3 regions of the Rhodococcus sp. NPDC127593 genome follow, and region 3 is predicted to be linked to each of the others. Evidence: riboswitches for the same ligand, from Rfam matches in the RefSeq annotation. Region 3 holds a riboswitch; each other region holds the start of a gene.
The links. Region 3 has a riboswitch for thiamine pyrophosphate ahead of ACFVJ3_RS29380 (TenA family protein). Riboswitches for the same ligand answer to the same signal wherever they lie in the genome.

Region 1 (10,185 bases), on a different contig from region 3:
ATCCACGAGACTCGGGAATGGATCCTTCGCAATTCGCCCGTGCCTGTGGGAACCGTGCCGATCTATCAGGCACTCGAGAAGGTCGGCGGCGACCCGACCGCGCTCACGTGGGAAATCTACCGCGACACCGTGATCGAACAGTGCGAGCAGGGCGTCGACTACATGACGGTCCACGCCGGTGTGCTGCTCCGCTACATCCCGCTGACCGCGCGCCGCGTCACCGGCATCGTCTCCCGCGGTGGGTCGATCATGGCGGCCTGGTGCCTGGCCCATCACCGGGAATCGTTCCTGTACACCCACTTCGACGAACTGTGTGAGATCCTCCACCGCTACGACGTCACGTTTTCGCTCGGTGACGGTCTGCGCCCCGGCTCCATCGCGGACGCCAACGACGAGGCCCAGTTCGCGGAACTCCGCACCCTCGGAGAGCTCACGAAGATCGCGAAATCCCATGGGGTGCAGGTGATGATCGAAGGCCCCGGGCACGTGCCGATGCACAAGATCGTCGAGAATGTGCGCCTCGAGGAGGAGCTGTGCGAGGAGGCGCCGTTCTACACCCTCGGGCCGCTCGCCACCGACATCGCGCCGGCGTACGACCACATCACGTCCGCGATCGGCGCGGCGATGATCGCGCAGGCAGGCACCGCGATGCTCTGCTACGTGACCCCCAAGGAACACCTGGGACTGCCGAATCGGGACGACGTCAAGACCGGGGTCATCACGTACAAGATCGCGGCGCACGCCGCGGACCTCGCGAAGCAGCATCCACGGGCGCAGGAGCGGGACGACGCACTGTCGAAGGCGCGGTTCGAATTCCGCTGGCACGATCAGTTCGCGCTGTCCCTCGACCCGGATACCGCCCGGGAGTTCCACGACGAGACGCTGCCCGCCGAGCCGGCGAAGACGGCCCACTTCTGCTCGATGTGCGGTCCGAAGTTCTGTTCGATGCGGATCTCCGCCGACGTCCGCGAGTACGCGCAGCGACACGGACTCGATTCGGTCGAAGCCATCGAGGCAGGCATGGCCGAGAAGTCGAGCGAGTTCGTCGACGCAGGTGGCCGCGTGTATCTGCCCGTCGAATCCGTCACCTCAGAGAATCGGTAAGGTCCCCTTCGTGAAGCTGCTGCCCCTGACCCCCGACGGCCAGACCCCCGTCCGTGTCCTCACCATCGCCGGCACCGATTCCGGCGGTGGCGCCGGGATCCAGGCCGACTCGCGGACGATGGCGCTGTGCGGCGTCCACGCATGCGTCGCGGTCGCCGCGGTGACGGTGCAGAACTCGGTGGGCGTCAGCGGTTTCCACGAGATTCCGCCGGAGACCGTGGCCGCACAGGTGCGGTGCGTCGTCGACGACATCGGGGTCGGGGCAGCGAAGACGGGCATGCTGGCGTCGACGGCCATCATCGAGGCCGTCGCCGCCGTGTGCACCGAGGTCGGGATCGGCCGCGACCAACCGGTCCCGCTGGTCGTCGACCCGGTGTGCGCGTCGATGCACGGAGATCCGCTCCTGCACGCCGAGGCACTGGACGCCGTGCGGAACACGCTGATCCCGATCGCCACCGTGGTCACGCCGAACCTCGACGAGATCCGGTTGATCACCGGCATCGAGGTGGTGGACGACGCGACCGCGCGCCGGGCCGCCGAGGCGCTGCACGCGCTCGGGGCGCAGTGGTCGATCGTGAAGGGCGGGCATCTCCGGACGTCGGCGTCGAGCACCGATCTGCTGTTCGACGGCGACACGTTCCTCGAGTTCAGCAGTCCCCGCATCGACACCGGCAACGACCACGGCGGCGGCGACACCCTCGCGGCCGCCATCGCGAGCGCTCTCGCCCACGGATGGTCCGTGCCCGACGCGGTGGCGTTCGGCAAGGAATGGGTCACCAAGTGCCTGGAGGCGTCGTATGACCTGGGCGCCGGTCACGGCCCCGTCTCCCCCCTGTGGCGACTCCGTCACTCGTGAGTACTTGTTAACGTCCGGCGGTTAACAAGTACTCACGGGCGGCGGAGCCGCAACCGCCAGATACCGAGGTCGGAGGGCACCCCGCTGGGTGCGGGGGCGAAGAAGGCGCGTCGCCACGGTTTGACACCGACACCCAGTTCGTCGAGGGTGCCCGGCTGCAGACTCGACAGCGTGGCGGACGACGCCATCACGTTGCCGTCGCCGCCCAGTTCCATCATGCGCGCCGCGATCGTCACGTCCACGCCGAGCCAGTCGCTGCCGATCTGCCGGGGCACGCCGGTGTGGATGCCGACGCGCATGCGGGGGCGGTAGCCGTCCACCTCCACCTCCGCGAGCGCTTCCTGTGCGGCGAAGACGGCGTCGATCGCGCGATCCGGGCTGGGGAAGACGGCCATCACCCCATCCCCGAGTCGTTTCACCACGTGCCCGCCCCGGTCGACGATGGGGGTCTCGACCGCTCGGGCAACGTCACGCAGCAGGACCAGGGTGGCGCTGTCGCCGGCCGGCAGCGACCAACTCGAGAACCCGACCAGGTCGGTGAACACGATGGTCACCTCGCGCGTTCCCCGACCGCGTCCGGTGCGCTCGAGCAGGGCTTGCCACACCTGCAGCGCGCCGAGGCTCATCTCGCGGGACGCCCCCGGCTGATGGTCGAGGAAGCGATCGGCTACGCGGGCGATGGCCCGTGCGCTCCCCGGTCCCGCTGTCGACAGTGGGTCGCCGAACGCGGGATCACCGGGCAGCGCGCGACGAACCCTCCGCAGCCCTTCGATCAGCTGCGGCTGCCGGTTCACCGATCCCACCCAGCCCAGAACCTTGTCGCCTCGTTTCGGTGTCTGCGCAGCGTCGAGTTCGGCACTGTTCTCTTCGGCCGGGTCGTCGCTCACGAGAGTAAGGGTAACCCAGCGTCACATGCACAAACGCGTGACGAATCGGACATCACTCCGCGGCCCGCGCCTTCTCCCGATCCGCGCCGGTGGGGACACCGTTCGGCCCGGCGAGGGACTCCGCGTACACCCCGACGGCGTACGCGACCGCGGCGGCATTCTTGGCGAGCGCGGCCCGGTTCACGTTCTCGAGGGTGTCGGTCGCGCTGTGGTAGTTCTCGTCGTACACCACACCCGGGGTGCCGCCCCACTTCTGCGCCTGCTCCGGGGTCTTCGTCTCGTCGGCGCCGCTGAACACGCCGCCCGAGGGGATGCCGTGCTCGATGAACGGACCGTAGTCGGATCGGCCGTCGAAGTCCGTGCCGTCCGCGGCGACACCGTTGCCCTGGAGGAACTCGGTGAACGTGCGCTCGATGCCCGCGGAACCCTCGGGTCCGGGCCCCTCGCCGACGTTGTCGGAGTTGTCGCCGTCGTACGCCAGGTAGCCGGCGTTCTCGGAACCGAGCATGTCGAAGTTCAGGTACAGCGCGATGTCGTTCCGCTGGTCCTCGCTGAGGCTGTTCACATAGGCCTCCGAACCGAGCAGACCCAATTCCTCGGCGCCCCAGAACGCGAAGCGCACCGCGTTGTCGACGTCGGGCGAACCGCCGAGTTGCACGGCCGTTTCGAGGGTCGCGGCGACGCCGGTGCCGTTGTCGTTGATGCCGGGACCGTCCGGGACGCTGTCCAGGTGGGCGCCGACCATCACGACGTCCTCGGCCGAACCGGTCTTCGTCTGGGCGATGACGTTGCGAGCAGTGCTCGACTCGGTGGTGGTATCGAGCGTGAGGATGACATCACCCCCGGCCTGCTCGAGTGCGGCACCGTCCGCCTTGCTCACTCCGCCCGTGGGCACCTTTCCCACGTCCGGGTCGCCGAGGGTTCCGCCGCTCATCGGTCCGTCCTCGTTGTTGACGACGATCACGCCCACGGCGCCGCGCTCCGACGCGAACTGCTGCTTGGCCGCGAACGGGCACACCCCGCGGTTGACGAGGACGATCGCCCCGGTCACGTCGAGGCCGTCGTAATCGGTGACCTCGCATCCCGGACTCTCGTCCTTGGGGGCGGGCACCAGGCGGGCGGTGATCCCCTCCGGACCGGTGGACGGTGAATACGACAGTGCACGCACCTCGAAGTCACGGTCGCCGGACCTGAGCGCCTCCGTCCGCACGTCGAACTTGTGGAACTCGAATTCCGGTGTCTCGACGTCGAAGCCCTTGTCTTCCAGCACCTGTGCGACGTAGTCGACGCTGGCGTCGTAGCCGGAAGTGCCGGCCGCGCGGTTGCCGTCGTTGTTCCCGGCGATCGTCTGCAGTTGCTCCAGATGCCCCACCACACCGCCCTCGGTGACCGAAGCCGCGAGAGCGCTCGCATCGACCGGCGGCGAATCGGGTTCGCTCGTCGACGAGCACCCGGCCAAGAACATCGCACCGGCCACTCCGACTGTGAAGGCTCCCCGTAGTCGCATGTCGGGAGCCTAACGCAGAAGCACCTGTGGGCCGGCGCGAATGGATTTCGCACCGGCCCACAGGCTCCCGCCCCACCATCACCCTCAGCCAGGTCTCCCGACGATCACCTGGCGGAGGAGCGGGGCGAAAGTACTGTATCGGGTGTCAGGCGTCGCGCTTGTTGACGACCACCAGGCCGGCCCCGAAGATCACGAAGACGAACACCGCGAAGTACACCAGGCTGCCCCACGGGCCCCAATGAAATTCGACCCCCTGCGGCGCCCCCAGGAAGTTGTTGGCGTTGAGGAACGGCAGGAAGGGCATGATCTTCTCGCCGAACGAGCCGAACAGGTTGAACAGGCTCTCGATCAGCAGCGGCCACAACAGCAGCAGGGCGATCGCGCCCGCCGACTGGCGCAGCAGTGTGCCGATACCGACGGCCAGAACCACGCACAGGAACGCGTAGATCGGGACGCCGTAGATCGACCGCCACGCGTCGTCACCCGACAGTGTGAGCGCCGCTCCCGCCTCGTCACCTGCAGTCGCCTTCGCGATGGCGTACGCGCCGAACGTGAGCACGAACGTCAGCACGGCGCCGAACGCGCCGATCAGGCCGGCCTTCGCGACGAGGACAGACGCCCGGTTCGGGATGGCCTGGAACGTGGTGCGGATGACGCCGAACCGGTATTCGCTGGTCACGGCGAGCGCCGCGAGGATCATCAGGACCAGCACACCGAACCCGGAGACACCGCCGACCGCGTCCGACATCTGCGGCAGGAACGGATCGAAATCCGGTTGCCTACCGTCCGCGATCTGGTTGTTGAAGGAGTTGATGCTGGCCTTCGCGCTCAACCCGATTACCGCGGCGAGACCGAGACCCAGCACGATGATGATGGCGGTGCACCACCACGGCGACCTCGTCGACGTGATCTTGATCCGTTCGGCATTGAGAACAGCCATTACAGTGCACCCCTCATCACATCTTCGACGCCCTCTGCGTGGTACTGCACGTCGTCTCCGGTCAACTTCATGAAGGCGTCCTCCAGCGATCCGCGCTGAGATGCCAACTCGTGCAGGACGATGCCCTGCGAACCAGCGATCCCGCCGACGACGTCCGTCGACGAATCCACCACGACGAGCGCCTGCTGCCCGTCGGATCCGTCCTCGCGCACGGTGAGTCCGTTGGACGTGAGCGCGCTACGCAGCGCGTCCAGCTGTGGGCTCCGCACGCGTACCGTCGATTCCGAGGACTTGCTGACGAACTCGGACACGGTGGTGTCGGCGATCAGACGCCCCCGGCCGATGACCACCAGATGTTCTGCGGTGAGCGCCATCTCGGACAGCAGGTGGCTCGACACCAGCACGGTGCGCCCCTCCGTCGCGAGGCGCTGCATGAACTTGCGGATCCAGACGATGCCCTCCGGGTCGAGCCCGTTCACCGGCTCGTCGAACAGCAGCACCTTCGGGTCGCCGAGGAGCGTGGCGGCCAGGCCCAGTCGCTGGGACATGCCGAGCGAGAACCCGCCGGCCTTCTTCCCGGCCACCTCGGTGAGCCCGACGAGGTGCAGCACCTCGTCGACCCGGCTCTTCGGCAGCGAGTTGGACGCCGCCATCCACTGCAGATGGGCGCGGGCCGAGCGATTGGGGTGCACCCACTTCGCGTCGAGCAGAGCCCCCACCGTCCGCAGCGGCTGCACCAGGTCGCTGTACGGTTTGCCGTCGATCAACGCGCTGCCCGCCGTGGGGCGGTCCAGCCCGAGGATCATCCGCATCGTCGTCGATTTGCCTGCACCGTTCGGGCCGAGGAAGCCGGTGACCATACCCGGCTTCACGTTGAACGTCAGGTTGTCCACCGCCTTCGTCGCACCGAAGGTCTTCGAAAGTCCCCTCACTTCAATCATGTGAGAAGGATGCCGGAACCTGCGGCCGGCGCGCATCGGCCGCAGGTCTACTCCCGACTCGTCCCCTGGTACCGGTCGGACCCTGAGCGGGACCCCGACGCGACCCCGAGGACTACGACGACGCCTGCGCCCAGAACCGTTTGGGAATGCGGCCTGCGTGACGTGCCTCGTACCCCGCCACCACGGCCCCGCGCATCGCCGACGCCATGAGCGCCGGGTCCTTCGCCCTGGTCACAGCCGTGGCCAGCAGCACGGCGTCGCAGCCGAGTTCCATCGCGAGGGTCGCGTCGCTGGCGGTCCCGATGCCGGCGTCGAGGATGACGGGGACCCCCGCGCCCTCCACGATCATCTCGATGTTGTGCGGGTTCGCGATACCGAGCCCGGTGCCGATCGGCGAACCCAGCGGCATCACGGCCACGCAGCCGACGTCCTCGAGCCTGCGGGCCAGTACCGGGTCGTCGGTGGTGTACGGCAGGACGACGAATCCGTCGTCGACCAGTTGCTCTGCAGCGCTGACCAACTCGATGGCGTCGGGCAGCAGGGTGCGTTCGTCGGCGATGACCTCGAGTTTCACCCAGTCGGTCTCGAGCGCCTCACGGGCGAGTTGCGCCGTCAGCACCGCCTCGGCAGCACCGCGACACCCGGCGGTGTTGGGCAGCGGCGCGATGTCGAGCCGGCGCAGCAGGTCCAGCACCCCGGTGCCGCCGGCGGCGTCGACGCGACGCATCGCGACCGTGGTCAGCTCGGTGCCGGACGCGACGAGCGCCTCTTCGAGCACCGTGAGGTTGGCGGCGCCGCCGGTACCCATGATCAACCGTGAACCGAACGTGCGGCCCGCGATCGTGAGGCCCTTCTGCACGCCGGACGTCGCGTCAGCCACCCTGCACCGCCGTGAGGATCTCGATCTCCCAGCCCCGGACCACGAGTTCGTCCCACTGGGCGCGCGGGAACACGGCGCCGTTCACCGCCACCGCGATGCCCTTGGTGGGCAGGTTCAGCACCTCCAGCAGCCCGGTGACGGTCAACGGTTCCGTGAACTCGTGGTCCTCGCCGTTGACGCTGATGCCGATCGGCACCACTACTTGCTGCTCACTCATCTCTACCTCGCTACTTTCTCGAAACGTTCGGGGTCGGCGGCTTTCGCCTCTACCAGTGCCGAGCCCTCCAACAATGCCACCGTCGCGTCGGCGGTCACCGGGGTGAGCAGGATGCCGTTACGGCCGTGTCCCGTCGCCACCACGACCCGATCGGACACCCGGCCGATCAGCGGCAGGTTGTCCGGCGTCATCGGACGCAGACCCGCCGAGGTCTCACGCAGTTCGTACTCGCCGATGGCGGGCATCAGCGCCTCGGCGTCCGCGATCAGGTCCCGGACACCGGCCACCGTGACCTGCGTGTCGTTGCCCGACTCGGACTGGGTGGCGCCGACGACGATGCCGTCGGCACGCGGCACCAGGTAGGCGGGCCTTCCGTGCACGCTGCCGCGGATGGTGCGGCCCGGCGCGGGGGTCACCCCGGGACGCGAGCGCAACCGCAGGATCTCGCCCTTCACCGGGCGAACCGGAAGCCCCGGCCACAGGGCCGGTGACGCGATGCCCGCGGTGACGACGATCTGGTCCGTGTCGAGCCGGTCGAGGCTGCGCACGGCCTCCCCGATCAGCTCCACTCCGGCGTCGACGGCGCACCGCTGCAACGCCTGCAACAGCAGCCTGTTGTCCACGGCCAGCTCGTCGACGGCCAAGAGTCCCAACCGGACTCCGCGACCCAGCATCGGCTCGAGGGCCCGGACTTCGGCACGGTTGAGAATCTGCAGTTCCCGCCCCTGCGCACCCACCCATTCGGCGATGGTCCGCAGGTCCTCCGCGTCGGCGCCGTCCAGCGCGACGGTGAGCGAACTCTCCGACGTGAACAGCTCGACGCCGGCTCCGGCCTCGAGTTCCTTCCCGAATTCGGGCCACCGGTCGAGCGACGCGCTCCCCAGTTCGAGGACGCTCTCCTCACCGGGCCAGCCCTCGGACAACGGGGCGAGCATGCCGCCCGCCACCCAGGACGCTCCCGAACCGATCGACGGGTCGTACAGCCGTACCGACCAGCCGTTGCGGGCTGCTCGCCACGCAACGGACAGGCCGATCACTCCGCCTCCGACGACGGATACCGATCTCGCCATTGAACTCCACCTCACTTCCTGCGCCGGCATGATCCGGGTCAGGTATGACGGTCGGGCTCGGCGTGAGCCCCTCTCAGCCCCACGTTCCCCGGGACTCCCGTGTTGCACTTTCACCGTAGAGGCTACCGTCATGCCGTGACCACCTCGCATCACAGCAACCTCACGGACCGTCGGCGTCGCCTCGGAACAGCACGTTTGTACCTGTGCACCGATGCTCGGCGCGACAAGGGCGACCTGGCGCAGTTCGCCGAGGCCGCGCTGTCCGGCGGCGTCGACATCATCCAGCTCCGCGACAAGGGCTCGGCCGGAGAGAAGAAGTTCGGCACGATGGACGCCCGGGACGAACTGGCGGCGCTGTCGGTGCTCGCGGCCGCGGCCAGGCGGCACGGAGCGCTGCTCGCGGTCAACGACCGCGCCGACATGGCGCTGGCGGCTGGGGCCGACGTGCTGCACCTCGGCCAGGGTGACCTGCCCGTCCCGTACGCACGGACCGTGGTGGGCTCCGACGTCCTGATCGGCCGCTCCACCCACAGTCGCGCTCAGGCCAGCCTCGCGGCGATCGAGGACGGCGTCGACTACTTCTGCACCGGACCGGTGTGGGCCACCCCCACCAAGCCCGGGCGGACCGCGTCGGGCATCGATCTGGTGCGATCGACCGCCGACTCCGAGCCGAACCGCCCGTGGTTCGCGATCGGCGGCATCGACGAGTCCCGCGTTCCGGAGATTCTCGCCGCGGGGGCCTCCCGCATAGTCGTCGTGCGAGCGATCACCGAGGCCCGCGACCCGCAGGCCGCCGCGCGCTCGCTGTCTGCCCTGTTGCAGCAGAACGCATAGTTACGGCTGGTCCAGCCAGTCCAGCACCGTGGCAGGCGGCAGGACCACGACGGTGGCCGGCAACTGTTCGATCAGGTCGGGGTCGGTGGTGACGACTGCCGTCAGCGTTCCCAGCGTGGTGCCGTGGCCGGCCGGCTCGGCGAGGCGACCGACCGCGTCCAGGGTCTCGAGCACCTCGACGCGCGGCAGCCACCCGTAGGTGCCGTCGGGCAGGTGAACCGTGCGGGGTAGGGCCTTCGACAACTGCGCAAGCGCGCCGCGTTCGCCCAGCACGTCGTGCCTGTCGAGCAGCAATCGCACCTCGGTGGTGCGCAGTTGCGGCCACCCTGCTTCGAATCCGGGGTGCAGCGGCAGCCCGGCGACGTCGGTTTCCCGCACCCAGCGCAGTTCGGTGCTCTCGCCGTTCGCGACGGTGGGCAGCGGGCGCTCGGCGTCGGCGATCACCGTGGTGTAACTCCAGCCGCTCGCGGCCTTCATCGTGACGACCTCGGTGCGGACGCGGATGGCCGCGCTCTCGATGCCGGCTTCCTCGTGCGCCTCGCGTACCGCGGCGTGGGTGGTGGTCTCGTGGCTGTCCCGGGCACCGCCGGGCAGCGCCCACGTACCGCCCTGGTGACTCCAGGCCGCACGGTGCTGTAGCAGCACGGCCGGCGTCTCGTCCGGGAGCGGCGCACGCAGCAACAATCCCGCCGCACCGTGCTTGCCCCAATGACGACTGCCGTCCGGCCCGGTTGCCCAGCCGTCACCGTCACCACGCATCGACTACCCCTGTCCGACCTGATGGGTCTCCCTACAGTTCCCTCACACTAACGGTTTCTTCCGGAACTGCCCGTCGGCAGTCGTGAACCGACCGCTGCTTATATGCTCCCCCCAAGGTGCGGCCATGACACGGGAGGGGTGCGAGGTGGTTCTGCGTGAGGCACCGTCGATCGAACCCCAGGGCAGCCGC
Region 2 (10,185 bases), on a different contig from region 3:
AACCCGACGACCTCGCCGCCCTGATGACCGGAGCTCACTCCAGCACGGGGTGAGGAGCGGACCCGCGGGATTCGTGCTAGATCAGTTCGACGACGGTTCCCAGGTCGTGCACGTGCTCACTGTCCGACGGCCCGGTGGCCGGCGCGATGTCGCCACGTGCCGAGTGTGCCATCGACCTCGCCTCGCCCGCGGCGAACGCGACCGGTACAGCCACGGCAACGGACAGGAGGGCAGCTCCTGCGTCGAACGCCAAGCGTGCGACACCGAAAGCACAGTTCGCCGATTCTCGGATCGTCATCGTCCGCCTTCCTTCACCAGTCCACAGGACGTAGCGGACCACTCCTTTTGGCATAACCTTTACCCGTTCGACGTTACGAGGGGCACGCACTACTAGCGAGTACCAAACCGACCAGATCGAATGGTCTACCGGGCGGCCGTCGCTTCCGGCGCCCGAGCAGAGAGAAGACAGGCACGTACCCGGGTAGTTCAGCCGATGCGCCCAGACCGCACTGGGACCACCCTGTAATCAGACGTCCCCCACGTCGCGACACCACACCGAGTGCACTGGAGCAACGACGGCATGAACCCACACACCGGCAACCACGGACATCACCTGGTTCACACGTTCCGCCGTCCTCCGGTGCGGCCGGGACGCCACGCGCTGCACGCTGCCGCATCCAGGATCGGAATTCCGTGCACCCTCGGCGCCGGTGACCACCGCGCCTTCGACAGTTCCGGTCTCGTTCAATGGGCGTACAAGCAGGCCGGCGTGTCCGTTCCGCGCACCACCTACGAGCAACTCCGACACGGGACCGCCGTGGACGAGAGCGACCTGCAGCCCGGCGACGTCGTTCTCTTCTACGGGGGCGGCCACGCGGGGATCTATGCAGGAAACGACACGGTCGTCCACGCACCCGCTCCGGGACGGCCGGTCACGCGAGTAGCCATGAACTCCATGTCATTTCACGCAGCGCGCCGATACTGACGACCGACCGCAGCCTCCAGCCGACCCAAACAGGGCGGCTGGAGGCGTCGACCACCCGCGACACCGTGGACTCAGTGAGCTGCGTTGTACGCTTCCTCGATCTCGGCAGGAATACGTCCACGCGCGGACAACTCATAGCCCTGCTCGGTCGCCCATTCTCGAATCTCCTTCGCCTGGCTACGTCCCTGCGACGGTGCCACTGCAGGAGTCGACCGACGCTTTCTTCCACCGACCCGAGTTGCATGCTCGATGTAGTAGTCGAGAGTCTTGTGGAATTCCCTGGCGTTCTTGACCTTCAGATCGATCTCGTAGTCGACGCCGTCGACAGAGAACGGAATGGTCTCCCCCTTACCGTTCTTGATCGGAGTTCCGTCGATGTCGTCGATGCGTTCGACAACAACTTTGCGCGCCACAGTTCCACTCCTTCATCGTCGATAACCCGGGGAACACTACGTCGAAGTATTGTTTACCTGCCAATCCCCGACGGAGTTTTCGAATTGCAGACCCGGGTCCGTCTGATTGGAGCACCCCGTTTTCGGGGTATCCGTCGGACATGACACCGAAGGACACATCCGGACCGAAGACCACGACCACCGACAGTGGCGCCCCGGGCGCGGACAAGGACGTGATGTCCGATCCGGCCGAGGACGACAAGAGTTCGGGCGCCGACTGGAGCGGCGAAGGTGGCGCGACCCCTGAAGGGCCCGCCACCGACACCGACACCGAGGACTAGGTCACCAGGGGATCTGCCCGAGGACCACACCGATCACCAGCATCGACAGCGACACCAGCGCCGCGCGCCACAGCACCTTCTTGTGATGGTCCGCCAGCGGGACACCCGCCAGGGTCACGAGCAGGAGGATGGCCGGGACGAGGGGGCTCTGCATGTGGAACGTCTGGCCGGTGATGGATGCGCGGGCCATCTCGACCGGCTCGATGCCGTACGTGGCCGCCGTCTCGGCGAGGACGGGCATGATGCCGAAGTAGAAGGCGTCGTTGCTCATGAAGAACGTGAACGGCAGGCTCAGGATGCCCGTGATGACGGCCAGGTGCGGTCCGAGCGAGGCCGGGATGATCTCGAGCAGCCACTGCGCCATGGCCTCGACCATTCCGGTGCCCTGGAACACGCCGGTGAGCACGGCCGCGGCGAACACCATCGCGACCACGGAGACGATGCTCGACGAGTGGCGGGTGATCGCCTCCTGCTGTTCCTTGACTCGCGGGAAGTTCACCGTCAGCGCGATCGATGCGGCCACCATGAACAGGACCGGAATCGGCAGGACGTCCATCACGAGCACGACGAGGAGCGCGACGGTCACGAGCGCGTTGAACCACAGCAGCTTCGGTCGCAGCGTGGGCCGCTCGGGGTCGAGACCGTCGACGAAGCCCTGGCCGTCGTCCGATCCGGCGTCGCCGGAGCCGCCACCGGTTCGGGGTGTGTCACCGTTGCCCCCGGATCCGGAGCCGGTCGCGGACCGGCGGAGGCCGGAGCCCGCGGAGACGAGGAGGCGCTCGTCGGTGAGTTGGAGCGTTCCGATGCGGCGGCGTTCGCTGTAGCCCAGCTGCACGGCGAACAGCAGCACGACGAGCAGCCCGACCACCAGTGACGGGATCATCGGGACGAACACGTCCGACGGCGAGATATTCAGCGCCGCGGCGGCCCGGACCGTCGGTCCACCCCAGGGGACGATGTTCATCGCGCCGTTCGACAGGCCGGCGACCACCGTGAGAACCACGGGGCTGACCTTCAGCTTCATGTACAGCGGCAACAATGCGGACGTCACGATGATGAATGTCGTGGATCCGTCACCGTCCAGCGACACCACCATCGCGAGCACCGCCGTGCCGACGACGAGCCGCATGGGGTCGTTGCGGACGAGCCGGAGGATGAGTTTCACCAGCGGGTCGAACAGGCCGACGTCGATCATGATCCCGAAGAAGATGATCGCGAAGAACAGCAACGCGGCCGTCGGCGCCAGCGACTTGATCCCGTCGGTGATCATGTCGCCGATGCCGAGGCCCGCCCCGGCCGCGATACCGAATGCGACCGGGACGGCGATCAACCCGACCACGGGAGTGGCCCGTTTGGACATGATCAAGAACATGAACACGGCCACCATCAAAAAGCCGAGTGCTACCAGCATTGCCACTCCTCGTCCGAACTCGCGTCGCGGTGTGATCGCGATAACAGCCAGTGTCGGGGGGAGGGACGCTCACAGTCACTGTTGCGTACTTAGAGAAGGTTGTGTTCTTTGTGGTGGCACTGCCGGCGCCCCCGGAGATGGTCGCGCAGGGTCTCCGTCTCATACTCCGCGCGGAACAGCCCCCGCTTCTGCAGGACGGGGATCACCTCGTCGACGAAGTCGGCGAGGCCGTTCGGGTAGAGCGGCGGCATCAGGTTGAAGCCGTCGGCCCCGCCGCTGCGGAACCACACCTCGATCTCGTCGGCGATCGATTCCGGGGTTCCGATCATGGTGCAGTGCCCGCCGCCCGCCGCCAACGTGCCCAGCAGCGACCGCACGGTGGGACGGTCCTTCTCGATGATCCGCAGGATCGTGTCGTACCGGCCCTGCGGCCCGGTGAACTCCGACAGCGGCCGCAGCGCGGGAACGGGTGCGTCCAGTTCCCAGGCACTGCAGTCCTGCTGGACGAACATCGACAACTGCGCCAGCGACTGTTCGACGGGCAGAAGCGCGTCGAGTTCCGCCTTTTTCCGTCGGGCCTCCTCGGCGGTCGAGCCGACGTAGGTCACGAGACCGGGCATCACGGTCACCGTCTCGGCGTCGCGGCCCGCCGCGCGGATGCGCCGCTTCACGTCGCCGTAGTAGCTCTGCGCGGCCGTGAGGTCGTAGGCGACGGCGTAGATGCCCTCGGCGCACCGGGCGGCCAGGTCGCGGCCCTGATCGGACGCGCCCGCCTGGAACAGCACGGGACGACCCTGCGGCGAGCGCGGCACGTTCAGCGGACCGTCCACGAGGAAATGCTTGCCCCGATGCTCGACCGGCTTCACCTCGGCCGGGTCCGCGAAGATGCCCTCCCGGTCGAGCACGAGCGCGTCGGGCCCCCACGAATCCCACAGAGCGAGTGCCACGTCGACGAATTCCGCGGCGCGCGAATAGCGCTCGTCGTGCGGCGGCATCTCCTCGAGTCCGTGATTGCGCGCCTCGGCGTCGAACATCGACGTCACCACGTTCCAGCCGGCGCGGCCGCCGCTGATGTGGTCGAGGGATGCCAGCATCCGGGCCGCGTGGAACGGTGTGTAGAACGTGGTGGACACCGTAGTCACCAGCCCGACCCGTTCCGTCGCCCGCGCCATCGCGGACAGCGCGGTGAGCGGTTCGAGGAACCACACGCCTCCGGATGCGGGGTCGCGCACCGAATGCCCGTCGGCGAAGAACACCGCGTCGAGGCAGCCCCGCTCCGCGGTCTGCGCCAGCTCCTCGTAGTAGGTGATGTCGCAGAGTCGCTCCACCTGGGACGACGGGTGCCGCCACGCGGCGCCGTGGTGCCCGCAGCTGAAGAGGAACGCGTTGAAGTGCAGTTGCCGGGCGTCGGTCATGTCAGTCCTTGACCAGTCCGCCGTCGACGACGAGGTTCTGGCCGGTCACCGCACGCGACCACGGGGACGCGAAGAACAGCACCGCGTCGGCGAATTCGTCCGGGGTGGTGACCCGCTGCAGCGGGGTGCTCGCCGCGATGAGGTCGAACACCTCGTCGGGAGTGGCGGCGCTCGCGTCGGTGGTGCGGAGCAGCCCGCCCGACACCATGTTGACGGTGATGCCGTCGGGACCGAGGTCGGCGGCGAGGGTGCGGGTCAGCGACAGCGCCGCGGCCTTGGCGGCCGTGTAGTCGTGGTACGGGACGACGGGGTTCTGGAACAGGTTGGTCCCGATGTTCACGATCCGGCCGAACCCGAGCGAACGCATGCCCGGCAGCGCGGCCTGCGTCGTGTGCAGTGTCGCCTTCACGCTGCCGCGCAGCTGCGAGTCGAAGGACTCCCACGTGATGACGTCCGCCTTGTCGCGTGCGTCGCCGTTGAACGAGAAGTCGGCGAGCGCGTTGTTGATCACCGTGGTCACCGGTGAACCGAAGTGCCCCTCCGCCGCGGAGAACAGCGTCGCCACCTGTCCGGCGTCGGTGACGTCGGCCCCCAACGCGACCGCACGGTCCGCGCCCAGGGAGGCCGCGAGTTCCTCCGCCGCGTCCCGGCTGTTCCGGTAGTTCACGATCACCCGCGCGTTCTGCGCCGCGAACGATCGCACGATGGCGGCGCCGAGGCCCCGCCCACCGCCGGTCACCAGGACGATCTGCTTGTCGAGCTGCATGCTGCCACCTTCCGTTCGGTCGGCGACGAGACATCGGATGAGCGCATACGGCCGTCTCCGCGACATCCCTTCGCCGGCATTACCCAGTTCAGGTTCGACGGGTCTGTTCTCAGCCGCCGGCTCGTCGCCGGGTAGCACCCCGTGTCACTGGCCAACAGTGTAAGCGCAATCACCGAGCGTGTTTCTTGGTTGTGCACAACCAAGTTGTGTGCAACTATTCAGTGGTGACCGACAACCTCGCCCTCGACCGCCAGGTGTGCTTCGCGCTGTACTCGGCTTCCCGGGCCATGACGGCGAGATACCGGTCGATGCTCGACTCGTTGGGAGTGACCTACCCGCAGTACCTCGTGCTGCTGGTGCTCTGGGAGCGGGACGGCCGCGGAGTGCGCGAGATCTGCGACGCCCTCGAACTCGACACCGGCACGCTGTCGCCACTGCTCAAGCGGCTCGAAACGCTGGGCCTGGTCGAACGCCGGCGCTCCTCGGCCGACGAGCGCCGGGTCGGGATTCACCTCACCGACAAGGGCGCGGGTCTCCGCGCCGCCGCGGAGGGCATCCCCACGGAACTCGCTCAATCGACGGGAATGAACGTCGACGAACTCGTCGCCCTGCGGGACACCCTGTCGCGGCTCACCGAATCACTTCACAGTTTCAACACCCCTACAGGAGAGAAGTAACCATGAAGATCGTCTACACCGCCGAAGCCCTCGCGACCGGAGAAGGCCGCAACGGCCACGCCCGCACGTCCGACGGCCGGCTCGACCTGAACCTCGCCATCCCCACCGAGATGGGCGGGTCCGGCGACGGCACCAACCCCGAGCAGCTGTTCGCCGCCGGATACGCGGCATGCTTCCACTCCGCACTCCAGCTGGTCGCCCGTCAGGCGAAGGCGAACGTCGCCGACTCGGCCGTCGGCGCCCGCGTCGGCATCGGCTCGACGGACGGCGGTGGATTCGGTCTCGCCGTCACCCTCGAGGTCTCCCTCCCCCACCTGCCACGCGCCGAGGCGCTCGAGCTGACCGAGAAGGCGCACCAGGTGTGCCCCTACTCCAACGCCACCCGCGGCAACATCGACGTCACCCTCGAGGTCACCGAAGACTGAGAAACCCCGACGGGCGTCGGGTCACCCGAACTTGAACTCGACGCCCGTCAGGTCCTCCGACAGAGACCACAACGCCCGCGCGGTGTGCTCGTCCCGCGACTTCTTGTTGGAGCCCACCACCTTCGGGTGGCCACGCTGCTCGAACAAGCCGTCCGGCCCGATGTAGCTGCCGCCGATCACGTCGGGTGCGGTGGCCGCGTACAGCATCGGCAGCGCCCCCATCTCCGCCGACTGCGCGAAGATCCGGTTGCCGACGGCCATCAGCTTGTCCTGCACCGACTCGGTGTGGGCCTGCAGATTGGTCGACGCATAACCGGGGTGCGCGGCCACCGCTTTGACGGAAGATCCCGCCGCGGACAGCCTGCGCTGCAATTCGTACGTGAACAGCAGATTCGCGAGTTTCGACTGCCCGTACGCGCTCCAGCGGTTGTACTTGCCGCGTTCCCAGTTGAGGTCGTCGAGGTGAATCGCTCCCGCCTGGTGTGCGGCACTCGACATCGTGGCGACCCGATCGGTGATCTTGTCGAGCAGCAGTCCGGTCAACGCGAAGTGTCCGAGATGATTTGTGCCGATCTGCATTTCGAATCCGTCGGCGGTCTTGCGCTGCGGAACCGCCATTACGCCGGCGTTGTTCACGAGTACGTCGACGGAATCGACGCCGGCGGCGAACTCGCGCACCGAGGCGAGGTCGGACAGATCGAGGCGGCGCACCTCGGCGTTGTCACCGATCGAGCGTGCGACGACCTCCCCCTTGTGGGTGTTGCGACAGGCCAGCACGACGTGCGCCCCCGCCTTGCCCAGAGCCCGCGCGGCCACCTCCCCCAGACCACTGTTGGCGCCCGTGACGACGAACGTGCGGCCGCGCTGATCGACGATGTCCGAAGCTGTCCACTTGGTCATGACGTCAACCCTACGGATCTCGGGTCGTGGCGTGAACCCGTCACCACGCCTGCGCTCCGACCAGCGGCAGATTGAGGAAACTCGGCCGCTCCGGGGACAACGCGACGTGCTGCGGCTTCAGTTGACTGTCGGCCAGCATCGGTCCGAGCGGCAGGTACCGGGGAACGCTGCCCGCGTACACGTCGACGCGCAGCCGGTGCCCCGGTTCGAGGACCGCGTCGGTGGGCACGAAGTTGATGTCCACCGGTGTCACTTCACCCGGAACCAGCGGCTGACGGGCGTCCACCGTCAGATAATGGTGCGGTTCGGTGTAGTCGCCGTTCGCCGACGTGGTGCTCTTCGAATCGTCCACGGCCCGCATGGAAGCGGTGAGAGCGCCATTGGTGAGCGGAGTCGACGTGCCGTCCGGTGCGACGTCGTTGAGCGTCACGGCCCAGAATCCGTCCGGGGCGTCCAGCACGGTCTCGAGGTGCAGATTGACCGGACCCGACAGCTCGGTCGGCTGCGTGACGGGGGCACTGGTGAACGTCAGGCCCTCGGCCTCGGCGAACCGGGAGTCCTTGCTGCACACCGATCCGAAGACGACGGCCGCGCCTGCGGTGCCCTGTGCGCCGTCGCGGGAACAGAGCCCGCGAAGGCCGGGTGCGACGGTGAGCTGTGCCGCGTCGCCAGGTTTCGCCGACACCAGGCTGCCGTCGTGGGTGGCGTGCCCGGCGGTGCCGCTGGGGGCACCCGACAGGTACATCCGCTGGTAGTCGACGCCGGCCCGCGGGAACTGATCGGTGGTGGTCCAGCCGTTGCCCTGCTGATACAGCGTGACCGGGCCGTACTCCTCGATGCCGTTGTCGATGCCCTTCAGCCACTTGTCGAACCAGGCGCGTTCGAGGACGTCGAGTCGCGGCGGCGCACCCTGCTCACCGAAGCCGCCACCGAACGAGATGTGGTAGGCGTCGCTCATGATCAGCTGCTTCTCGCCGGCAGGCAGCGGGATGTCGTTGTAGACCCGCGGCTCGCTGTTCGCGAAGATGTCGTGCCACGCGCCGTAGACCATCGTCGGCACCTCGATGTTCGCGGCCTGCGCCTTCCGCTCCTCGTAGAACCGGCCGTCCTGCGCCACCCGCAACGTGTCGGGGTCGAGACCGCTGATGTCCGGCGCGGTCATGGCCTCGATCAGTGCGGGGAACAGCGTCAGCGGATCCCGCAACCGATCCTGCAGCCACTGCTGGTCGAAGCGCCCCTGCGCGATGGCCTGAACGTCGGGAACGAACTTGAGACCGTTGACCAGTGACAGCCACAGCGGCATGAATCCCACGCCGAGACCACCGCCCGTTCCGACGATGTCGCGGAGCAGATCGTTGCCCGGTTCGGTCGGGAAGATCGCCTTCAACGCCGGCGGCTGATGGCCCGCGGCCTGCAGCGAGTTGATTCCCGAGTACGACACCCCCGCCATTCCGACCTTTCCGTCGGACCACCCCTGCTTGCTCATCCAGTCGATGATCTCGACGGAGTCCTGCTGCTCGAGCGGACCGAGCGCCTGCCATTCCCCTTGGGAGAAGCCGGTGCCCCGCGCATCGACCACCACCTGGGTGTACCCGTTCCGGACGAGGTCGCGGTTGATGCCGAAGACGCGCATGCCGCCGCCGGTGAGCACCTTCGCCGCTTCACCGACTCCGTCGAACGGTGTTCCGGCGAGATCGAAGGAGTTCACCAGGTCGACGACCGTGTCCTCGAGGCCCGGTACCGCGAACACGGAGTCGACGACGTTGCCGACCAGCTTCGTGTATGGCGTGACGCCCAGAACCGACGGCATCTTGGCGTCGATCGGCTTGCCGGAGGCGTCAGCGGGGCGATAGACGTTGGCCTTCAGCACTGTTCCGTCACTCATGGTGATGGGGACGTCCCAGTCGATCGCGATCAGCGGGTACTCGGGCGGCGCGTCGACCGCGGCGTTCCACCCAGCCCCGGCCGCCCCGCCCGTCGGATCCGCCGACGCCGTCACCGCCGGGGCGACAGCGAGACCCACCGCCATCGCAAGAGCAACTACCACTGCACCCGGACCAAACGCCCGTTGACGCACGATCACCACGAACCCCCGTGAAAATCCTCCGATGACGCGCCTCAGCGGCCATCAGGGTGGCCCGCGTCACAAACTTACCGGATAGTAACCACGAGTCCCCCCGCGGTCAACGGCGGATTTCCGCAGCCTGTCGACTACCGTGACGGGGTGCCCGACGCCCCCCTTCCCGTCCGCGACGGCCTCAACCCGACGCGGCTGAGGATGCCGGACGACGGCTCGTGGCCCACCGTGCTCGAGTACCTGGTCGCGCGTTTCCCGCACGACGAGACCCGCCTCCGCGAGAAGGTCGCGACGGCGGAAGTGGTCGACGAGCGCGGACTGCCGATCACCGAGTCCACCCCGTTCGCGCCCCGCAGATTCGTGTACCTGTACCGGGATCCGCCGGTCGAGAAGCGAGTGCCGTTCGAGATCGAGATCCTGCACCGCGACGAGGATCTCGTCGTCGTGGACAAACCCCACTTCCTGGCCAGCACCCCGCGCGGCGCGTACATCGCGGAGTCGGCGCTGGTCCGGTTGCGCAGGGACCTCGACCTGCCGGAACTGACACCGGCGCACCGGCTCGACCGGTTGACCGCCGGGGTGCTGATCTTCACGGTGCGTCGTGAGATCCGGCGCGACTACCAGTCGCTGTTCGATCAGCGCCGGGTGGTCAAGGAGTACGAGGCGGTCGCCCGTTACGACCCCGATCTCCCGCTGCCCGCCACCGTCCGCAGTCGAATCGTCAAGGAGCGGGGCGTCTTGAAGGCGTACGAGGTCGAGGGTCCAGCCAACAGCGAGAGCCGCATCGAACTCCTCG
Region 3 (10,185 bases):
TCCTGCGGACGATCGCTCTCGTGGACATGGCGGTGGTCGCGCTGTACATGCCCGTCGAATCGGTGGTGTTCCCGGTGTACTTCACCGAACTCGACAAGCCCGCGCAACTCGGTTCGGTCCTGATGGCGCTCAGCATCGGCGGTGTGGTGGGCGCCCTCGCGTACGGACCGCTCGCGCCGTTCGTGTCGCGCAGGACGCTGATGGTGGTCGCGGTGACCGTGCTGGGCGCCGCCATGGTCGCGATGGCGTTCCTGCCGCCGCTGTGGGCGATTCTGGCGCTGGCACTCCTCCAGGGTCTCGTGTTCGGTCCGGTCGGCCCGATAGCCAACTACGCCATGCAGACTCGCAGTCCGGAGCACATGCGCGGACGGGTCACCGGGGTCATGACGTCCACCGCGTACGCCGCGGGTCCGTTGGGTTACCTGCTGGCCGGTCCGATCCTCGACAAGTGGGGTATCCAGCCGACGTTCTTCGTGCTCGCGATCCCGGTCCTGATCATCGGGCTGGCCTGCTTCGCGCTGCCCGTGCTGAAGGAACTGGACGACAAGGTGCCCGTCAGTTGAATCCCATGACGTCGTTGCCCCAGGCGATCCGCATCTCGTGGTCCGGGTCCTTCACGAGGGTGTCCGCGCCGTCGATCAGCAGCGTCGAGCGGTTCTCCTCGTCGTAGGGGGCCCAGTGCTTGGACCCGTCCAGCGCGGCGGGGACACCGTGCCGCGCGAACGCGAGCCACCGGCGCTGGATCCGGCCCGACACCTCGAGCGCCGTCTTCCGGCCGCCGAGCCAGAACGTCGGGTCGATGTTGAGGGTGTCGAAATTGCCGAAGACGTACGGGAGTTCGGTGGCGTGCCCGGCTCCGATGCGCGCGGCCTTGAGCATCGGCGTGGCCTGATCGAACCGGTACATCCACGTCGGTGAGTGCCGGCTGTGGGCGTCGGCCACCCACAGGGCGGGCATCCGGAACGCGGCGTCCCGCGACATCGCGAGCGCGCCCTTCGGCTTTCCGCGGTCCGGGTACACCGACAGAATGTCGGCGAGGCGCGCCGCGGGCAGTTCGGGGTGATCGGCCGCGATCGCCCTTAACATCTCCTGCACCGAATCCGACGTGACCGGCAGCAGCGGCGATTTCATGAATTTGAAGATCGACGACTCGTCCTTGTTGGAACCGATGATGAGAGGGATGCGGTGCGAGTAGCCCTTCTGGAAGGCGGCCACCGGGTAGCGGGGCAGGAAGTCGCGGTCGACGACGGGCGCCATCGCGAGCGTGCCCGGGATCCGCGTCGGCACCTCGTTGACGAGTGTGTCGCTGGCCTCGATGACCGTGCGGTACGGAAGGTGCAGCAGGGTGTCGATCTGCGCGGGTTCCACCTCGAGGATGTCGAGGAACTGTTTCGCGACGGTCGCCGCCCGCTCGCTCCCGTAGACCGACGTGGCGGGCGGGCTCTGGGCGATCGCACGGTGGAACAGCCCGTCCGCGCTCGGGCACGTCATCAGCGTGGTGATCGACCCGGCTCCGGACGACTCCCCGAACACCGTCACCTCGTCCGGGTCGCCGCCGAACGACGCGATGTTGTCGCGCACCCACTCGAGGGCGGCGACCTGATCGCGCAGCCCGCAGTTTGTCTCGAACACCCGCTCGGCCGTCGAGAACGACGACAGGTCGAGGAAGCCGAGCGCTCCCACCCGGTAGTTGAACGAGACCAGCACGATGTCGCCGAGGGTGGACAGGATGCGCCCGTTGTAGATGCCCTGAGCTGCGGTTCCCAGGCAGTAGGCACCGCCGTGGATCCACACCATCACCGGCCGGGGGGTGCCGCCGGGTCTCGGGGCCCAGACGTTGACGGACAGGCAGTCCTCGTCCATTTCGAGTCCCGCATCGATGGGGACGGCGGTGCCGTGCCCCTGCGGCGCCATCGGGCCGAAGTCGACGCAATCGAGCACACCCTCCCACGGTGCGGGCGGGACCGGCGCGCGGAACCGCCGTTCACCGACGGGAGCCGCGGCGAACGGAATGCCCTTCCACGCGTAGACGTCGCCCTCGGGGTAGCCACGCACCTCGCCGTCCCGGGCGCGGACGACGAGCGTGTCGCCGGACTTGTCGACCTCCACGGACGAATCTCCTCACGCAGCACGTACCGGGACTCTCGCCAAACTACCAACGATGAGCAGGCAGGACCGATCGAACGCGATATAGATCAACCGTGCGCTAACATTCGTGCGTGGCCGCATGGACCGATCCCGGGGGCAAGAGCCTCCTCGACTATCCGCGCCCGTCGGTGGCGGTCGACGTCGCCGTTCTCACCGTCGACGGCACGGAACTGAAAGTGCTTGCGGTTCCCCGCCGTTCGGGCCGGATCGCCCTCCCCGGCACCTTCCTCCACGAGGGTGAACGACTGCGGGACGCCGCCGAGCGGTGCCTGCGCATCAAGGCCGGCCTGACCGGCACCGAATTCCATCAGCTCGCCATGCTCGACGATCCCAGCCGCGACGATCGCGGGTGGGTGCTGTCGATGACGCACGGCGCCGCGCTGCCCCGCACGACGCTCCCCCGCGACGCGCTGCTGATCACCGTCGACGACGACCGGGTGACGCAGGAGCTGGCATTCGACCACGCGGACGTCGTCGCCCTCGCCGTCGCCGACCTGAGAGAGCGATACGCGCGGTCCGTCGACCCGTCCGGCCTGGCCGGCGACACGTTCACGGTCCTCGAACTCCGCCGGGTGTACGAGGTGGTGTTCGGACGCCTCCTGCCGAAGGACTCGTTCCGGCGGCACATGATGCCGGCCCTCGAGAACACCGGCGACATGGCCGTCGTCGGGACCGGCCGGCCCGCGGAGATCTACCGGCGCGGCCCCGCGCCCCTCCCGCCGAGCGCGGCCGCGTTCCTCGCCGGCTGAGCCCGTCCACCGACCCGGGCCTTTCCGCCCGCGGCACGGCCGGTGCTAGGGTCGGCTTGTTCTGACACGGGGTGCTCCGCACGGGCGGGGCTGAGAACACACCCGGGAACCTGCTCAGGTAATGCTGACGAAGGGATGTCAACGTTGTGAATAGCTCTGTCCAAGATGCTGCCGGCGCCGGCCAGCACGCCCGATTCACGGACCACTTGTGGGACCGGACCAAGGTGCTGCGCGAGGCGATCGACGAACTCGAGTTCCTGCGCCGACTCGGCGACGGAACGCTGCCGCTGGACGTGTTCCGCACGTACATCGAGCAGGATTTTCTGTACCTGACCGGGTACGCGAAGGCCCTCTCGCTGGTGGCCGCGCACGCGCCGGGCCCGGTCGAGGCCGGCTTCTGGGCGGGCTCGGCCGCCGAGGCCGCCACGGTCGAGGCGACGCTGCACCAGAATCTGCTGACCAGCGGACGACTCCCCGAGTCGGACGTGGAGCCGCTGCATTCGCCGGCCTGCCTGGGGTACATCTCCTACCTGACGGCCGTCGCCGCCACCGAGCCGTATGCGGTGGCCGCGGCGGCGGTACTGCCCTGCTTCTGGATCTACGCCGACGTCGGGCACCGGCTCGCGGCCAGCGCCCGCGACGTGCTCTCCGCGGACCCGTCGCACCCCTACGCGCAGTGGGTGACCACCTATGACGCGGAGGAGTTCCACGCCGCCGTCGCGACGGCCCGCGAACTCGTGGACGCCGCGGCCGAGGCGTCGACCGACGCCCAGCGTGAGGCGATGGCGGAGGCGTTCGTGATCGCCAGCCGCTACGAACTCATGTTCTGGGATACCGCTCTCAACAAGCAGGAATGGCCGGCGTCGTGACACTCTTCTCTCGTACCAAGCGCGCTGCCACCGCAGCCGTCATCCTGGTCTCCGCCCTCTCGCTGCTCACCGGTTGCGCCGGTGACTCGCAGTCCGACGACACCATCCGGTTCGCACTCGACTGGACACCGAACACCAACCACACCGGTCTGTTCGTCGCCCAGCAGGAAGGCTGGTTCGCGGACGCCGGACTCGACGTGCAGGTGCTGCCCTACAACGACACCTCGCCCGACACCCTGGTCGACGCCGGTAACGCGGAGTTCGGGGTGAGCTTCCAGAGTTCCGCGACGTTCTCGAAGGCCGCGGGCGCACAGACCACGTCGGTGATGGCCCCGCTGCAGCACTGGGCGACGGGCATCGCGGTGAAGGCGGATCGCGCCGACATCACCCGCCCCCGGGATCTGGACGGCAAGATCTACGCCGGGTTCGCGGACCCGGACGGCGAGGAGACGCTGAAGCAGATCATCCGGAACGACGGCGGCAAGGGCGAATTCACCACCGTCACGCTCGGCACCTCGGCCTACGAGGCCGTGTACTCCGGCACCGCCGACTTCACCGTCTCCTTCTTCGGCTGGGAGGGTATCGAGGCCGAGCACCAGGGCACCCCGATGCGCTACTTCCACTACACCGACTACGGCTTCCCGGACGCGTACGCGCTCGTCATCGAGGGCAACGAGCAGTGGATGGCCGATCATCCCGAGCAGGCCCGCAAGTTCGTCCAGGCACTGCAGCGCGGATACCAGTTCGCCGCCGACCGGCCGGACGAGGCCGCGCAGATGCTGATCGACGCCAACCCCGGCGCCTTCACGGACGAGTCCCTCGTGCGGGAGAGCCAGCAGATGCTGTCCTCCGAGTACATGAAGGACAGTTCCGGAAAGGTCGGGACACAGACGGCCGAGCAGTGGGCGGGGTACTCCGGTTTCCTGTTCCAGCACGGCCTGCTCACCGGCCCCGACGGGGCACCGCTGACCACGGAACCCGACTGGTCGACATATTTCACCAATGAGTACCTCACTCAGCCCTGACCCGAGTCTCCGCACCACGGCCCCGGGCACGTCCCCGCTGCTGCGGCGGGTGCTGCCCGCGGTCGTGGTCGTGGCACTGCTCGTCGTCGCGTGGCAGGTGTACGTGACGGTCAGCGGGATCCGGCCGCAGGTGCTGCCGTCGCCGCTGCGGGTCGTCCAGCAGGGCTGGCGGGCGCGGGACGCCATCTCCGGTCACGCCTCCGCGACACTGCAGGTGACGCTGATCGGGTTCGCCGTCTCCCTGCTCTGCGCGTGGGCGCTCGCCGTGCTCGTGGACTTCTCGCCGTGGCTGCGACGCGCGTTCGTCCCGCTGTTCGTCGTGTCGCAGACGCTCCCGATCATCGCGATCGCGCCTCTGATGATCATCTGGTTCGGATTCGGTCTGCTGCCGAAGATTCTCGTGATCGCGCTCGCCACGTTCTTCCCGATGACGATCGGACTGATCGAGGGTTTCGCCGCGGCCGACCGTGAGGCGGGCGCGTTGTTGCGCAGCATGGGCGCCTCGCGGTGGCAGGAATTCCGCTACGTGCGGCTTCCGTCTGCGATCCCCCGGTTCTTCACCGCCCTGCGCATCGGCATCACGTACGCAGTGGTGGGTGCCGTGTTCGCCGAATACGTCGGGGCGACGTCCGGTCTCGGCATCTACATGGCGACGCAGAAGAACTCCTTCCGCACCGACCTCGTGCTGGCGGCGGTGCTCGTGACGGCCGTGATCAGCGTCAGCCTCTACCTGCTCACCTTCGCGGTCGAGCGCGTCGTCGCCCCCTGGATCAAGAACGAGAGGGCCCGGCATGAGTGAGACCGCGCGCGTCGCACTGTCCGGTCTGAGCAAGGGATTCCCGGTCCGCGGCGGCATCCGGCCCGTCCTCGACGACGTCTCGTTCACCGTCGAACCGGGTGAGTTCGTGTCGGTGATCGGCCCCAGCGGGTGCGGTAAGAGCACCGCGTTCTCCATGCTCGCCGGTCTCGACCAACCGGACTCCGGCACCGTCACGATCGGCGGCGAACCGGTGCGCCCCGCGGGGAGTGGTCCCGCGAAATGCGCGTACATGCCGCAGAAGGACCTGTTGTTCCCGTGGCGCACCGTCCTCGACAACACCACCCTCGGACTCGAGGTGCAGGGCGTGCCGAAGAAGCAGGCGCGGGACAAGGCCCGGGAATTGTTCTCCGTGTTCGGTCTCGGCGGATTCGAGGACGCCCGTCCCAGCCAGCTGTCCGGCGGGATGCGACAGCGTGCCGCGATGCTGCGGACCGTCGTCCAGGACCGTCCGGTGCTGTTGCTCGACGAGCCGTTCGGCGCCCTGGATTCGTTGACCCGCACCGAAATGCAGACCTGGTTGCAGGACGTGTGGCAGCGCTACCGGTGGACCGTCCTGATGATCACCCACGACATCCGGGAGGCCGTCTACCTGTCGGACCGGGTGGTCGTGCTGTCCGCGCGGCCCGCCACCGTGCGGCGGGAGGTGACGGTGGGCCTGCCCCGTCCCCGCGAACTGTCGATGATGACGTCGCCCGAGTTCGCGGACGTCGAACACGAATTGCTCGGAGTGCTCCACGAGGAGTCGCGGCGGGCACTCGTCGAGCAGGAGTCGGCTCGGCGCTGAAAAGACTGCGTCTCAGAGCAATGCCGCCTCGAGTTCACCCAGAGCCGTCTCCAGATAGTGGAGGATGCGTTGCAGGCTCGGCACCGAGCGGCGGCACCCGATGACACCGAAATCGAGGTTGCCGCCGTTGGTGGTGAGCGTGATGTTGAGTGCCTGCCCGTCCAGCACCACCGACGTCGGGTAGATGCCGTCCAGCCGGGACCCGTTCCAGTACATGGTCTTCCGCGGCCCCGGGACGTTGGAGATGATCACGTTGAACGGTGGCGGCGTGAAACGGACGAACCCCGGCACCGGTGTCAGGGCGATCGGCGACATGTTGAACGCGGACCACGCCAGCGCCTGCATCGAGGTGAGGCTGCCGAACAGTTCCTTCCCCTGGGACATGGAGGCGGAGATCGCCGTCAGACGCTCGGCCGGGTCGTCGACGTCCGTCGCCAGGTTGCACAACGTGACCCCCACCGCGTTGCCGCCGGCGTCGGCCTTCTGCTCGTCGCGCAGCGACACCGGAACCATCGCGATCAGCGGCTCGTCGGGCAGCGCATTCTGTTCCTCGAGGTACCCACGCAACGCTCCGGCGCACATGGCCATTACGACGTCGTTGACACTGACCCCGGCCGCCTTCCGCACGGCGTGGATCCGTTCGAGCGGCCAGGACTGCGCGGCGAACCGGCGCGCGCCACCGATCGGGACGTTCAGCATGGTGCGGGGCGCCTCGTACGGAAACCGCATGTCGTGCTGCCCCATCGCGGTGCGGGCGATGCGCAGCGACGCCGGCGCGAGACCGGCCACCTCACCGACCGTGCGACGGACCCCGTTCACCACCGACCAGAGGTCGGGGGCGGCTCCGTTGGCCGACGCCCTGCGCGGCAGGTTCCACGGCGGCGGGGCGTCGCGCACGTCCGGGTCGGTCGACAGCGTCCGCATCAGCAGCCGCAACCCGGAGACACCGTCCATCAGCGAGTGGTGCAGCTTGGTGTAGATCGCGAAGCGGCCGTCGCTGAGACCCTCGATCAGATACATCTCCCACAGCGGGCGATGACGGTCCAGGAGCGTGCCGTGCAGCCGGGACGTGAGCGTCAGCAGTTCCCGGACCCGGTACGGGGCCGGAAGGGCCGAATGACGCACGTGGTATTCGAGATCGACGTCCGACTCGTCGGCCCACCACAGGTTCCCGAGAGTGCCCACGGGGCCCGCAGGCTTCTTGCGAAAAGTGGGGTCGACGTCCGTGTGTTTCAGCAGTGTTTCCAGCATCGACTTCACGTAGTCGGGGCCGGCATCCGCCGGCGGTGTGAACAATTCGAGCGATCCCACGTGCATCGGATGCTCTCGCGATTCGCCGAGAAGGAATATCGAATCGGTAACCGGCATGATCCCCACCTGGACGTTCACCCCCGCTCGGTCACTATCCCATTACGACTTCCGCCTGGATGCTACGTCGGGCGTAGCGTCCGTGCGACCAACTTCGATGTAGACCGTACGGCGCAAAGAGGTGGAAAACCTAAAGGCAGCAAGTCGATGGGCACCGAGGCCGGAACGGAGGCAGGCAATGAGCACTGCGACTTACGAATTCTGTCCGTCACCGCTCCCGGTGACGCGGCGGGAGTTCGCCGGAACCAGCCTGCAGTCGACGGCCCTCACCCACACACTCCGTCGTACGGTCCGGCCGTTCCTCGACGGGTGGGCACGCTACCCCGAACTGCCGTGGCCCACCGGAGTCGTCGACCTGTTCGGGTACTCGCTCGGCCCCATTCGCGGAACCCAGCGCAGGCCCATCCGGCTGCCGCACTGCCGCGCCGAATGGATCCGGCCTCCGGGTGAGCTCGGCGACCGGGCGATCCTCTACCTTCACGGTGGGGCGTTCCTGTGCTGCGGGATCAACTCCCACCGCCAGATGGTGTCCCGGATCTCGGCGGAGTCGCAGGCGTCGACGCTGAACGTCGCGTACCGGATGATCCCGCGGAACCCCATCCGGGCGGCCGTCGCGGACGGTGTCGACGGGTACCGGTGGCTGCTCTCCCACGGCTACACCGCGGACCGCATCGTCATCGCCGGCGACTCGGCAGGCGGATTCCTGACGTTCATGGTGACGCTCGAAGCCCTGCGCCAGGGGCTGCCGCGTCCCGCCGCCGACGTCGCGCTGTCGCCGCTGACCGACCTCGACCCGGTCAACAAGCTGGCCCATCCCAACGCCGACCTCTGCGCTGTCTTCCCCAAACGCGCGGTCGGTGCCCTGTCCAGGCTGATCGAAAGACTGGACACCAGGGGCGGGCACGAGCCGTCCACGTCACCCGTGGACGGCTCCCTCGCCTCCATGCCGCCGGCACTGATCCAGACCGGCTCGCAGGAGATGGTGTACGTCGACGCGGAACTGATGTCCGAGCGGCTGTCCCAGGCGGGTGTGCCGTGCGAACTGCAGGTGTGGGAACGTCAGGTGCACGTCTTCCAGGCCGCCGCCGGACTGCTTCCCGAGGGCACCCGCGCCATCCGCGAGATCGGCCGGTTCATCCGCAAGGCCACCCCTGTGAGTACTTCTTAACCGCGGGCGGTTAACAAGTACTCACGGGGTGAAGAGGTGGTTCCGGTCGAGTGTGGACCCCGGCGTGCGCCTGCCACCCCACCCGATCACGGCACGGTAGGCGCCGAGGGCCCCCGACTCCGCCAGGCTCTCGGCGTCGGTGTGCGTCGAGTCCTCGGGAACCGGGGTGTCGAACGGCGCGACGTACAGCGCGTCGGTGGGACAGTTCGCCTCACACATGAAGCACGTCTGACAGTCCTCCTGATGCGCGACGACGGGAACGCCGTCCGCGCCGCGGCGGAAGACGTCCGTCGGGCAGACCTTGATGCAGATGTCGCACTGCACGCAGCGGTCGGCGACGACGACTTCGATCACGACGCGACCGTCCGGACCTCGGCGGTGCCGCGTTCCGGCCGCACCCACACGTCGTCCAGTCCGCCCGACAGCAGTCGACGGGTCTGCGCCGGATCGGTGTCGGGCAGGTCGGTGCGCACGTGCATCCCCCGGGTCTCGGTCCGCGCCAGCGCGGAGTGCGTCGCCCACCGCGCGACGGCGAGCATCGCGGCGGCCGAACGTGCCTGCAGCAGCTCCCGTTCGGAGCCGCCGAGCAGATCCGCTGCACCCGACCAGGCCTCGTCGAGGGCGGTCACGCTGTCCTGCAGGCTCGTCGCGCTGCGCCGGTAGCTGCGGCGCAGCGGCAGGGTGTGCTCCTGCACGAGTCCGACGATGGAGCGCGACGCCTGCCGGCGGGCGGACGGTCCGCGCAGTCCGGCCGCGCCCGCGCCGCGCACCCCGTCGGGGGCGGGACGCGTCCGCGCGAACCGCGCCGCACCCGCACCCGCCCACGTCCCCGAGGAGATCGCCCACGCCCCGTTGTGACTGCCGCCGCCGCTGCGACCACCGGTGATGAGCTCACGGGTGGCGGCGTCACCCGCCACGAACAGGCCGGGAACGTCGCTGGTGCAGTCGGGGCCGGCGACCCGGATGCCTCCGGTTCCCCGCACCGTTCCCTCCAGCACTGCCCGCACGGGATACTTCTGCGTGAACGGGTCGATACCCGCCTTGTCCAGCGGCAGAAAGTAATTCGGTTGCGACGTGCGCATGGCCGCGCGGATATCGGGCCTGGCCCGGTCCAGTCGGGCATACACGGGGCGGCCGGCGGCGAGGTGCGCCATCGCGGCGCCGCGTGCAGAGAAGCCGCCGTCCCCGAGAGTCCGACCGTCCGCGTCGTAGTAGGTGGCGAACTGCATCATCAAACCCTTGGTGTGGCCACTC

Region 1: another riboswitch for thiamine pyrophosphate. It lies ahead of thiO (glycine oxidase ThiO); the one in region 3 lies ahead of ACFVJ3_RS29380 (TenA family protein).
Region 2: another riboswitch for thiamine pyrophosphate. It lies ahead of ACFVJ3_RS30905 (3-oxoacyl-ACP reductase); the one in region 3 lies ahead of ACFVJ3_RS29380 (TenA family protein).

What each region holds. Positions count from the first base shown of each region.
Region 1 is NZ_JBHXWI010000008.1:108,063-118,247, reverse strand. Features, by position in the region: gene thiC (phosphomethylpyrimidine synthase ThiC) at 1-1,104, shown strand, start outside; gene thiD (bifunctional hydroxymethylpyrimidine kinase/phosphomethylpyrimidine kinase) at 1,115-1,960, shown strand; gene ACFVJ3_RS09490 (adenylate/guanylate cyclase domain-containing protein) at 1,993-2,847, opposite strand; gene ACFVJ3_RS09485 (M20/M25/M40 family metallo-hydrolase) at 2,900-4,354, opposite strand; gene ACFVJ3_RS09480 (ABC transporter permease) at 4,500-5,294, opposite strand; gene ACFVJ3_RS09475 (ABC transporter ATP-binding protein) at 5,294-6,235, opposite strand; gene ACFVJ3_RS09470 (thiazole synthase) at 6,348-7,115, opposite strand; gene thiS (sulfur carrier protein ThiS) at 7,108-7,332, opposite strand; gene thiO (glycine oxidase ThiO) at 7,335-8,402, opposite strand; TPP riboswitch at 8,399-8,513, opposite strand; gene thiE (thiamine phosphate synthase) at 8,538-9,236, shown strand; gene ACFVJ3_RS09450 (NUDIX domain-containing protein) at 9,237-9,995, opposite strand; gene ACFVJ3_RS09445 (hypothetical protein) at 10,120-10,185, shown strand, end outside.
Region 2 is NZ_JBHXWI010000038.1:20,075-30,259, forward strand. Features, by position in the region: gene ACFVJ3_RS30870 (VOC family protein) at 1-53, shown strand, start outside; gene ACFVJ3_RS30875 (hypothetical protein) at 77-298, opposite strand; gene ACFVJ3_RS30880 (C40 family peptidase) at 581-985, shown strand; gene ACFVJ3_RS30885 (Lsr2 family protein) at 1,057-1,398, opposite strand; gene ACFVJ3_RS30890 (hypothetical protein) at 1,539-1,718, shown strand; gene ACFVJ3_RS30895 (CitMHS family transporter) at 1,720-3,129, opposite strand; gene ACFVJ3_RS30900 (LLM class flavin-dependent oxidoreductase) at 3,219-4,544, opposite strand; gene ACFVJ3_RS30905 (3-oxoacyl-ACP reductase) at 4,546-5,310, opposite strand; TPP riboswitch at 5,359-5,462, opposite strand; gene ACFVJ3_RS30910 (MarR family winged helix-turn-helix transcriptional regulator) at 5,535-5,987, shown strand; gene ACFVJ3_RS30915 (organic hydroperoxide resistance protein) at 5,990-6,412, shown strand; gene ACFVJ3_RS30920 (oxidoreductase) at 6,434-7,312, opposite strand; gene ACFVJ3_RS30925 (CocE/NonD family hydrolase) at 7,353-9,341, opposite strand; gene ACFVJ3_RS30930 (pseudouridine synthase) at 9,537-10,185, shown strand, end outside.
Region 3 is NZ_JBHXWI010000035.1:28,708-38,892, forward strand. Features, by position in the region: gene ACFVJ3_RS29365 (MFS transporter) at 1-563, shown strand, start outside; gene ACFVJ3_RS29370 (carboxylesterase/lipase family protein) at 556-2,109, opposite strand; gene ACFVJ3_RS29375 (NUDIX hydrolase) at 2,220-2,897, shown strand; TPP riboswitch at 2,955-3,050, shown strand; gene ACFVJ3_RS29380 (TenA family protein) at 3,044-3,766, shown strand; gene ACFVJ3_RS29385 (ABC transporter substrate-binding protein) at 3,751-4,791, shown strand; gene ACFVJ3_RS29390 (ABC transporter permease) at 4,769-5,590, shown strand; gene ACFVJ3_RS29395 (ABC transporter ATP-binding protein) at 5,583-6,395, shown strand; gene ACFVJ3_RS29400 (wax ester/triacylglycerol synthase family O-acyltransferase) at 6,408-7,763, opposite strand; gene ACFVJ3_RS29405 (alpha/beta hydrolase) at 7,942-8,931, shown strand; gene ACFVJ3_RS29410 (ferredoxin family protein) at 8,953-9,285, opposite strand; gene ACFVJ3_RS29415 (FAD-binding protein) at 9,282-10,185, opposite strand, start outside.